3 regions of the Sphingomonas sp. CFBP9019 genome follow, and region 2 is predicted to be linked to each of the others. Evidence: riboswitches for the same ligand, from Rfam matches in the RefSeq annotation. Region 2 holds a riboswitch; each other region holds the start of a gene.
The links. Region 2 has a riboswitch for cobalamin ahead of cobW (cobalamin biosynthesis protein CobW). Riboswitches for the same ligand answer to the same signal wherever they lie in the genome.
Positions count from the first base shown of each region.

Region 1: another riboswitch for cobalamin. It lies ahead of SOM18_RS01105 (DUF1636 domain-containing protein); the one in region 2 lies ahead of cobW (cobalamin biosynthesis protein CobW).
Region 3: another riboswitch for cobalamin. It lies ahead of SOM18_RS05065 (TonB-dependent receptor); the one in region 2 lies ahead of cobW (cobalamin biosynthesis protein CobW).

Region 1 covers NZ_JAXCWK010000001.1:267,461-270,731, forward strand. The annotation lists gene SOM18_RS01095 (FecCD family ABC transporter permease) at 1-829, shown strand, start outside; gene SOM18_RS01100 (ABC transporter ATP-binding protein) at 823-1,608, shown strand; cobalamin riboswitch at 1,630-1,816, shown strand; gene SOM18_RS01105 (DUF1636 domain-containing protein) at 1,923-2,330, shown strand; gene cobT (nicotinate-nucleotide--dimethylbenzimidazole phosphoribosyltransferase) at 2,327-3,271, shown strand, end outside.
Region 2 covers NZ_JAXCWK010000002.1:628,549-631,819, reverse strand. The annotation lists gene cobN (cobaltochelatase subunit CobN) at 1-77, opposite strand, end outside; gene cobW (cobalamin biosynthesis protein CobW) at 83-1,132, opposite strand; cobalamin riboswitch at 1,271-1,487, opposite strand; gene SOM18_RS06945 (HoxN/HupN/NixA family nickel/cobalt transporter) at 1,648-2,637, opposite strand; cobalamin riboswitch at 2,865-3,077, opposite strand.
Region 3 covers NZ_JAXCWK010000002.1:231,942-235,212, forward strand. The annotation lists gene SOM18_RS05065 (TonB-dependent receptor) at 1-1,376, opposite strand, end outside; cobalamin riboswitch at 1,545-1,783, opposite strand; gene SOM18_RS05070 (catalase) at 2,004-3,271, shown strand, end outside.

The DNA of each region.
Region 1 (3,271 bases), on a different contig from region 2:
TCGTCTGCCGCGCGCGATCCTCGGGCTCGCGGTCGGCGCGATGCTGGGGCTTTCGGGTGCTGCGCTGCAGGGGTTCCTGCGCAATCCGCTGGCCGAGCCATCGGTGCTGGGCGCGTCGAACGGGGCATCGCTGGGCGCGGTGATCGCGCTGTATTTCGGGCTGGCGGAGCTTCATCCGGCGATGCTGCCGATCGTGGCGATCGCTGGGGCGTTCGCGGCGCTGGGGTTGCTGTTCGTGCTGGCGGCCGGGTCGCAAAGCGCCTTGTCGCTGATCCTCGCGGGGATTGCGGTTGGAACGCTGGCGGTCGCGGGGGTCAGTCTGGCGCTCAACCTGTCCCCGAACCCGTTTGCGGCGATGGAGATCATGACCTGGTTGCTCGGGTCGCTTGAAGACCGGTCGTTCAGCCATGTCGCGCTGGCGCTGCCCTGTATCGCAATCGGCATGGTGCTGGTCGCCTGGGACGGCCATGCGCTCGACGCGCTGACGCTCGGCGAGGATGGCGCACGCGCGCTCGGCGTCGATCTGCGAAGGACGCGCGTGCGGATGCTGGTCGGGGTGGCGATCGGGGTCGGCGGGGCGGTCGCGGTATCGGGCGCGATCGGGTTCATCGGCCTGATCGTCCCGCATCTCGTCCGGCCGATGACCGATCGCTCGCCATCGGCGATCCTGCTCCCCTCCGCATTGGGCGGTGCTGCATTGCTGACCTTTGCGGACGTGCTGGTACGCGTGATCCCGACGTCGAACGAACTCAAGCTAGGGGTCGTTACTGCGTTTCTCGGCGTGCCGGTGTTCCTCGTGCACCTCATGCGCGAGCGGCGGCTGTGGTAGCCCTTTCCGCGGACCGCCTCAGCGTCCGCCGTGCCGGGCGGGTCGTGGTCGACGATGTCAGCTTCGCGGCAGAGGGTGGTGCGCTCATCGGGATCGTCGGCCCCAATGGGGCGGGCAAATCGACGCTGGTTCAGGCGCTTCTCGGGCTGGTTCCCGCTACGGGGGAGATCCTGCTCGACGGGGTTCCGCTGGCGGAGCGCTCGCGACGCGAGATTGCACGGACGGTCGCGTATCTGCCGCAGGGTCAAAGTCTTCATTGGCCGCTGAGCGTCGAACGTCTCGTCGCGCTGGGCCGGTTGCCCCATCTCGCACCGTTGTCGCGCATTTCTCAGCAGGATCGTGATGCGATTGCCCGTGCGATGGCGGCGGCGGACGTGACCCCGCTTGCGGCGCGTGTCGCGACCGAGATCTCGGGGGGCGAGCGGGCCCGCGTCCTGCTGGCAAGGGCACTCGCGGTCGAGGCGCCGGCGCTGATCGTCGACGAGCCGCTCGCATCGCTCGATCCCGCGCATCAGATCGCGGTCATGGACATCCTGCGGGCGGAGGCCGCGCGCGGCGTCCTGGTGATCGCCGTGCTGCATGATCTGGGCCTCGCCGCACGCTATTGCGATCGTATCCTCGTGCTCGACGCGGGCCGGCTCGTCGCCGACGGTGCGCCTTCGGCGGTGCTGACGCCGGTTCGGCTGCGTGAGACCTATGGCGTTAGGGCGTGGTTCGGATCGATCGAGGGCGTACCGGTCGTGGTACCGCTGACGCGTGACAGCGCGCAGGGCGATTGACCCGGGCCGCTCGCCCGGCCTATCCCTCTGGCCGCGACAGGTTCCCCGGCGACGGGGATGAAAAGGGAACGGGAGAACCCCGGCTGCCCCTGCAACTGTAAGCGGCGAGCCATCGTGCCAACATGCCATTGGGATCCCGGTCCCGAGAAGGCGGCGCGAAGGGCTGTGACCCGTGAGCCAGGAGACCTGCCCGTCGCAGTCGTCTTTCGTCCGGCCAGGGTGCGCCGAGCGGACGGGGGTAAACCCGCACGACGACATAACCAGCCTGTGGCCTGTGCCGCGGGCGCGTATGTCATGGGGTTTCAATGCCGAATATACTGGTTCCCGCCGAAGACGGTGCGGCCGTCGTCGCCTGCAGCACCTGCCGCGTGTCCACCGATGCGAAGGACGATGCCGAGGGCATGCGGGGCGGTGCGAGACTCGTCGCGGCGTTGCAGGCGGTCCAGGCGAGTGATCCGCGCTATGCCGGGATTGCGGTCCAGGCGATGCCGTGCCTGTTCGCCTGCCAGGACTTCTGCACCATCCACGTCCGCGGGCCCGCGAAGATCGGCTATGTGCTGGGGCGCTTTACCCCGGATGAAGAGGCTGCGCGCGCGATTCTCGATTATGCCGTGCTGCATGCGGAGAGTGCGGAGGGGCAGGTGCCGTTTCGGCAGTGGCCGGCCGGGATCAAGGGGCATTTCATCACCCGGACGCCCCCCGCCGGCTATGTCGCGCAGTGACGCTGTTCCCGACGGTCGCGGCGTTCGAGGCGGCGCTGGAGGCCCTTCCCGTGGCAGACGAAGCCGCGCGAGGGGCCGCATCGCTGCGGCAAACACAGTTGACCAAGCCGCCCGGATCGCTCGGCCGACTTGAAGACCTCGCGGTCTTCATGGCGGGCTGGCAGGGGCGCGAGCGGCCGCGGTTCGAGCGTGCGCGGGCGGCGATTTTCGCCGGAAATCACGGCGTTGCGGTGCACGGGGTGAGCGCTTTCCCGGTCTCCGTGACCGCACAGATGGTCGAGAATTTCCGTCGTGGGGGCGCGGCGATCAATGCGCTGGCGGATGCCGTCGGGCTCGAACTCGTCATCGCTGACATCGATCTGGAAACCCCCACGGCGGATTTCACGACGGGGCCGGCGATGGACGAAGCCGCGTGTCTCGCCGCACTCAACATCGGTGCCGACGTCGTCGTGCCTGGGCTCGACATACTCGTCGTGGGTGAGATGGGGATCGGGAATTCTACGTCGGCCGCAGCCCTGTGTCTGCGCAGTTACGGCGGAACCGCCGCCGACTGGGTTGGCCCGGGGACGGGGGTTGATGTGGCGGGAATCGCGCGGAAAATCGCGGTCGTCGAGGCGGGGATTGCGCGGCATGCTGATTTCCCGCGTACGCCGTTCGAGACGTTGCGGCGGGTGGGGGGGCGTGAAATCGTCGCGATCGCTGGCGCGGTGGTGGCGGCGCGGCTGGCGGGGGTGCCGGTGATGCTGGACGGATTCATTTCGTCGGCGGCGATCGCACCGATCGCGGCGGCGTATCCTAGCATTACAGAGCATTGCATTGCCGGGCATTGTTCGGCCGAGCCGGGGCATGAGCGATTGCTTCAAGCGCTGAAACTCGAGCCTTTACTGAGACTTGGGATGCGGCTGGGGGAGGGAAGCGGGGCGGCGGTTGCGGTGGGAGTG
Region 2 (3,271 bases):
TCCGCCGGAGTCTGCGCGAGGTCCTGCGGGACCGCACTCTCCTCCAGCCCGTGGCTTTCGCGGAAGACGACGTGCATCGCCGTCAGCCCTGAAGCGCGGCCCGGATCCTTGCGGGGTCGATCCGATCATGCTCGGCGATCACCACCAGCCGCGTCTGGCGCGCCTCGTCGCCGCGCCACGGCCGGTCATATTGCGTCCGCACCCGCGCCCCGACCGCCTGCACCAGCAGCCGCATCGGCTTGCCCGTCACCGCGGCATAACCCTTCACGCGCAGGATGTCGGCGTCGCGCGCGAGCGTCTCGATCCGCGCGGCGAGCGCCGCCGGGTCCGCGATCTCGCCGAGGTCGACGATCATGCTGTCGAAATCGTCATGCTCGTGATCGTCCGCGCCATCATGGTGCGACGGTCGCGCGGCGATGTCGTCCTCCGCCGCCGCGTTCAGCCCGAGCACGACGCGCGGATCGATCACCCCGTCGGTCAGCGCGATCACCGGCAACGCACGCGCGGACTCCGCCGCGATCACCGCGCGCGCCGCGGCCACCCCCGCCTCGCCCGCCAGATCCGCCTTGGTCAGCAGCACCAGATCGGCACAGGCGAGTTGGTCCTCGAACACCTCGGCGAGCGGAGTCTCGTGATCCACGCTCGGATCCGCGCGCCGCTGCGCCTCGATCGCGGCGAGGTCGGGCGCGAACCGTCCCGCGGCGACCGCTTCCGCATCGGCCAGCGCGATCACCCCGTCGACCGTGATCCGCGACCGGATCGCGGGCCAGTCAAACGCCTTGAGCAGCGGCTTGGGCAAAGCGAGCCCCGACGTCTCGATCAGGATATGGTCGGGCCGCGGGTCGAGCGCGAGCAAAGTCTCGACGGTCGGGATGAAGTCGTCCGCGACGGTGCAGCAGATGCAGCCATTGGCGAGCTCAACGACGTTCTCGGCCGGGCAATCGGGAATCGCGCACCCCTTCAAGATGTCGCCGTCGATACCGAGCGTGCCGAATTCATTGACGATCACCGCGAGCCGCCGGCCCCCGGCGTTACGGATCAGATGGCTGATCAGCGTGGTCTTGCCCGCGCCGAGGAATCCGGTGACGATGGTGACGGGAATCTTGGCCAGGGTCGGCTGGGGTTCGGTCATGCGATACTCTCCGGGCGTCGGAACGACAGCCACGGACGGACGCACATCCGCAGCCACACGCGCGCGCGACCAAGACGGCCACACGCGTTCGTCGCTCAGACGGAGTACCGTGCCGCGACCATCCCCTGGATCAAGGCAAGAGCGACCATGACGCTGGCAGGTCTCCTGGCTCGCGGGTCGAAGCTCGATGCACGCCTTCCCAGGTCCCGTGACCCAGTGGCTGCCCCCGCATCGGGGGCCTGTGCGTCTCGCTCACCGCTTACAGTTGCAGGGACAGCCGCGGCATTGGGAGGCAAAGCTCCCGCACCGCATTCCCATTCAAGCCCCGAAGGGCACCGGCGCGATCTGTTGAGGTTCGGTAGAACCAAACCTCGGGGTTGGGTTTAGAGGAGTTTGGCGATTGTGCCAATGCACATGACCGCCGTCATCCTGACGAAAGCCAGGACCCAGGGCCACGCATGATCCGGTGCCCGGCTCCAGGTTCCGGGTCGAGCCCGGGATGACGACGCTGCTCGTTACCCCCGCACCACCTCGATCTCGTCAAACCGCTTCCACCGGTAGATCGCGAAACTCAGCACCCAGCACGCCACGAACAGCGCGATGATCGCAAAGCCCAGCCCGTTGAAATTCTCGCCCAGCGCCAAAGCGACGTCCCACACGCCCCCGCTCAGGCCCAGCTTCGACGCCAGCAGCGCGAGCGTTTCGATCCCGCCGATCGCGATCGCGACGATCGCCGAGATCAGCGTGATCGTGATGTTGTAATACAGCTTGCGGATCGGCTTCACGAACGCCCATTCATACGCGCCGAGCATCACCACCCCGTCGGCACTGTCGACCAGCGCCATGCCCGTCGCGAACAGCACCGGCAGCACCAGCACCGTACCGATCGACAACCCGTCCGCCGCCTGGCTCGCCGACAGGCCGAGGATCGCGACTTCGGTCGCGGTGTCGAACCCCAGCCCGAACAGGAAGCCGAGCGGCGCCATGTGCCAGCTGCGCGTGACCAGCCGGAACATCGGCCGGAACAGCCGCGCGAGCAGCCCGCGATTGCCGAGCAGCAGGTCGAGATCCTCCTCGACATAGCGCCCGCCGCCGCGGACATGGCCGAAGGTCCGCCACACCGATCGCAGGATGATCAGGTTCATCGTCGCGATCGTGAACAGGAACAGCGCGGATATCAGCGTCGCGATCACCCCGCCCGCCTGCTTGAACGCCTCGAACTGCGCCAGCGCGCTCGCGGTCAGCGCGATCGCCACCGCGGCGATCAGGACGATCCCCGAATGGCCGATCGCGAACCAGAAGCCGACCCCGATCGGCCGCTGCCCATCCTGCATCAGCTTGCGCGTCACATTGTCGATTGCCGCGATATGATCCGCATCGACCGCGTGGCGCAGCCCCAGCCCCCAGGCGAGCATCGCGGTGCCCAGCATCAGCGGCTGCGCCTGGAACAGCGCGAACGCCCATCCCCAGGCGGCGATATTGGCCGCCACCAGCATCGCGAACATCCAGCCGATCCGGTGTCGCGTCGAACGACCGGCGGTCCGCCCGGTCATGATCTTGGTCATTGGCACATCCCCGGCGTCCGACGAGGACGGGGGCCTGCCGCGAACGACCGGGACGCGCGCCGACCGGACGCCCTGAGCGGCCGGCATGCGTCGCCGATGCGGCCCCCGCCGCATTGTCGTCGCTCAGACGGCGTTCACCGTGCCTCGGCCACCCCCTGGACCGGGACAAGAGCGACCAGACGCCGGCAGGTCTCCTGGCTCGCGGGTCAAGGCTCGACGCACACCTTCCCAGGCCATCGGCCCAGTGGCTGCCCCCGTCGCAGGGGGCGGGTGCGTGTCGCTCGCCGCTTACAGTTGCAGGGACAGCTGCGGTCTTGGGGCGAACCCCGCACCGCATTCCCATTCAAGCCCCGAGGGGCACCGACGCGATCTGTGCGGATCCGGCTTGCGTCGGACCTGCGCCACAGGGCTAGCGCGTTTTGCCTGCGCTGACGACAGGATTTGCGCGCGACGCAACGCAGGGCATGTCGTCCCATCTCACCGCAACGTCTGCCTTACCTCGTACGTTGATCGCATAACCGACCGGTGTCCTGCCGGTCGCGGCGTTGCCCGCTTTCCGCCCCGCGGCAATCGT
Region 3 (3,271 bases), 400 kb from region 2:
CGCTCGTAGCGCACGCCGCCAACGATCGAGACGTGCGTGCCGAGCTTAAGCCGATCCTCGGCAAAGACCGCATATTCGGTCGTGCGCGTGCGGTAGCGCGGTGCGATGCCTTGCGTGTCGACGATCAGACCGGGATCGAACGCGAAGGGATCGACCTCCGAAACCTGGGGATCAGACCCGAAATTATGGGAGTAGGTCAGCTTGATGAGGTTGACGTCGAAGCCCATGACAAGGTCGTTGCCGACGCCATCGGCGACGTCCGTCCTGAACGTCACGCTCCCCTGATCGCCCCACTGCGTCTGGTCGTGGACGATGCCGGTCATGTCGGTGCGCAGGATGCTGCCGGGAGTGCCGGTGTTGCCGCTGCCGTTGGCGCAGACGCCGTCCGCGGCGATCCAGCAATAGGTTTCGAGATTGCGCCAGGAGCGTTTGGAGGTGAGGCGATAGGCCTGGTTGCTGACGGTGACCGCATCGCTCGGCGTCCAGTCGAGCTGCAGGCTGGTACGGTTGTCCCGGTAGCGGATGACGCCGTCACGTGTGTTGTAGTTGCGCTCCCGGATGCGGTCGTCGAGCCGTCCTTCGATCAGCGGCGTGCCGAAATAGCGCATCGGCTTCTGGTCGCCATAATCGTCCCGCGCGGTGACGACGAGCGTGTCGGTCGGTGCCCAGCGAAGCGTGCCCGAGACGGCATGGCTGCGCGACTGGCCACGATCGACATAGCCGTCGGACCGGCGATAGCTGCCGTCGATGCGGTAGGAGAGGCGCTCGGTGATCGGCCCCCCTGCGCCCGCCGCGACATGGAAGCTGTCCTGCGAGCCATAGCCGATCTCGCCCTCCACGTGCGTCCGCTGCGTATCGGGTTTGCGCATCAGGACATTCACCGCGCCGCCCAGTGCGCCCTGGCCGTAGAGCACGGAGGCCGGGCCGCTCAGGATGTCGATCCGCTCGACCATCCACGGATCGGTCGGAAAGGTGATCGTGCCGGCCGCCGGGAACAGCCTGATGCCGTCGATGAGCTGGAGCACGGAGCCCTGACCGCTGAACCCCCGCGCGGCGAGTGCGGTGCCGCCATTACCGGGATTGCCCGCGTTGCTGATGCCCGGTGCGCGGCTCGTCGCGTCGATCACGGACAGGTCGCCACGCGCGCGGATCGTGGCGCCATCGATGACCGAGAGCGTCGCGGGGGTCTCGAGCGGCGTGAGGCCCAGGCGGCTGCCGGTCGCATTCGGCGTGGTGAGCGTGTCCTGGGCATGCTGTCCGACGATCAGGATGTCCTTGGTATCGGGATCCGGCACGGACTGGGCGTGGATTTGTGCTGCGAAGACAGGCGACAGAATAGCCCCCGCGAGCGCGAGGCGAGACAATAGGAACGGCATTACGGTAATCCCCCGGGCGTCTGGCGAACCCGGCAGGGACCTCCCGCGAACGGCCGACATCCGCGCCAGCCGGACGCGATTGCGACCGGCACGCATGCCCGTGCGGTCCCCACCGCACACGTCGTCGCTCGACGGAGTACCGTGCCGCGGCCACCCCCTGGGCCAGGCAAGAGCGACCAGACGCCGGCAGGTCTCCTGGCTCACGGGTCACCACACGATGCACGGCCTTCCCAGGCCCTCATGACGCAACGTCTGGCCCAGTGGCTGCCCCTTCCTTTGCAGGAAGAAGCGAAATGCATCGCGCTCGCCGCTTACAGTTGCAGGGACAGCCTCGGCTTCAGGTGGCGAACCACCCTCACCGCGTTCCCTATTAAGCCCCTTCCGGGGCACCGACGCGATCATGCCGTCCTGCTCGGATCGAACAGGTCAGCGGCGCCGGTCTATCCCGGTCAGGATCGTTCGGCAATCGTCCGGCGAGCGGCACGATGGCGGCTCGATCGTCCTGCTCGATTGCTGTGATCCAGAAGCTCCGTTTGGCGCGATGCGCGTCCTCGATCAGGAGGCGGCGGTGCCGCACGCTCTGTGCGGGGATGCCACGCTGATGGCATGCAGGATTAAGGGATCGAGATGAAGAACGTGAAGAGCCGTCAGGCCGTGACGGCGATGCTGCTGGCTGCGACATCGGCTGGTGCCATGATTCAGCCGGTTGCCGCGCAGACGGTGGCGCCGGCCGAGACGCAGGCGGAAACCCGCATGACGACCGCTGCGGCACCGTCCAGCGCCGGCAAGCCCGCGCTGGCGCAGGCCGGTGTGGCCGGCACGGTCGAAGCCAAGGGTGATTCGGCCAGTGTCGCCGCACCGCAGATGACCCGCGACAATGGTGCGCCGATCGGCGAGAACCGCCATTCGAAGGCGGCGGGTGACCTTGGCCCCGTCCTGCTCGAGGACACGACGCTGATCGAGAAGCTCGCACGCTTCGACCGGGAGCGCGTGCCCGAGCGCGTCGTCCATGCCCGCGGAACCGGTGCCCACGGCGTCTTCACCGCGACCGCGGACATTTCGAGCATCACCGACGCATCGCTGTTCATGCCCGGCAAGCAGACGCCGGTGTTCGTCCGCTTCTCGACCGTGATCCACCCCTCGGGCAGCCCAGAGGGCATGCGGGATCCGCGCGGCTTTGCGACCAAATTCTATACCGATCAGGGCAATTGGGATCTGGTCGGCAACAACCTGCCGATCTTCTTCATCCGTGACGCGATCCAGTTTCCGGACATGATCCACGCGCTCAAGCCCTCGCCTGTGACGAACAAGCAGGACCCCAATCGCTTCTTCGACTTCTTCTCGGCGACGCCCGAGGCGACCAATATGCTCGCGCATGTCTATTCGAACCTCGGTACGCCGGCATCCTACCGGACGATGGACGGCAACGGCGTCCATGCCTTCAAGCTGGTCAATGCCAAGGGCGAAACAATGTTCGCCAAGTTCCGCTGGATCAGCCGCCAGGGCGTGCGCAACCTGAACGGCGCGCAGGTGGCGACCGCGACCTGGAACTACCTGACCGACGATCTCTATGGCGAGATCGGCAAGGGCAATTTCCCCGTCTGGGACCTGATGGTGCAGACGATGTCGGCATCGGCGTTTGCCAAGCTCGACTATAATCCGTTCGACGACACCAAGGAATGGCTGGGCGTGCCGTTCCGCAAGATCGGCGAGATGACGCTCAACAAGGTGCCGACCAACTTCTTCGACTATACCGAGCAGTCGGCGTTCGCGCCTGCCAACCTCGTGCCGGGGATCGAGGCGTCGCCGGACCGGATGCTGCAGGGGCGGCTGTTCTCCTATTCGGACACGCAGCGCTATCGCATCGGCGCCAATGCGATGCAGTTGCCGGTCAA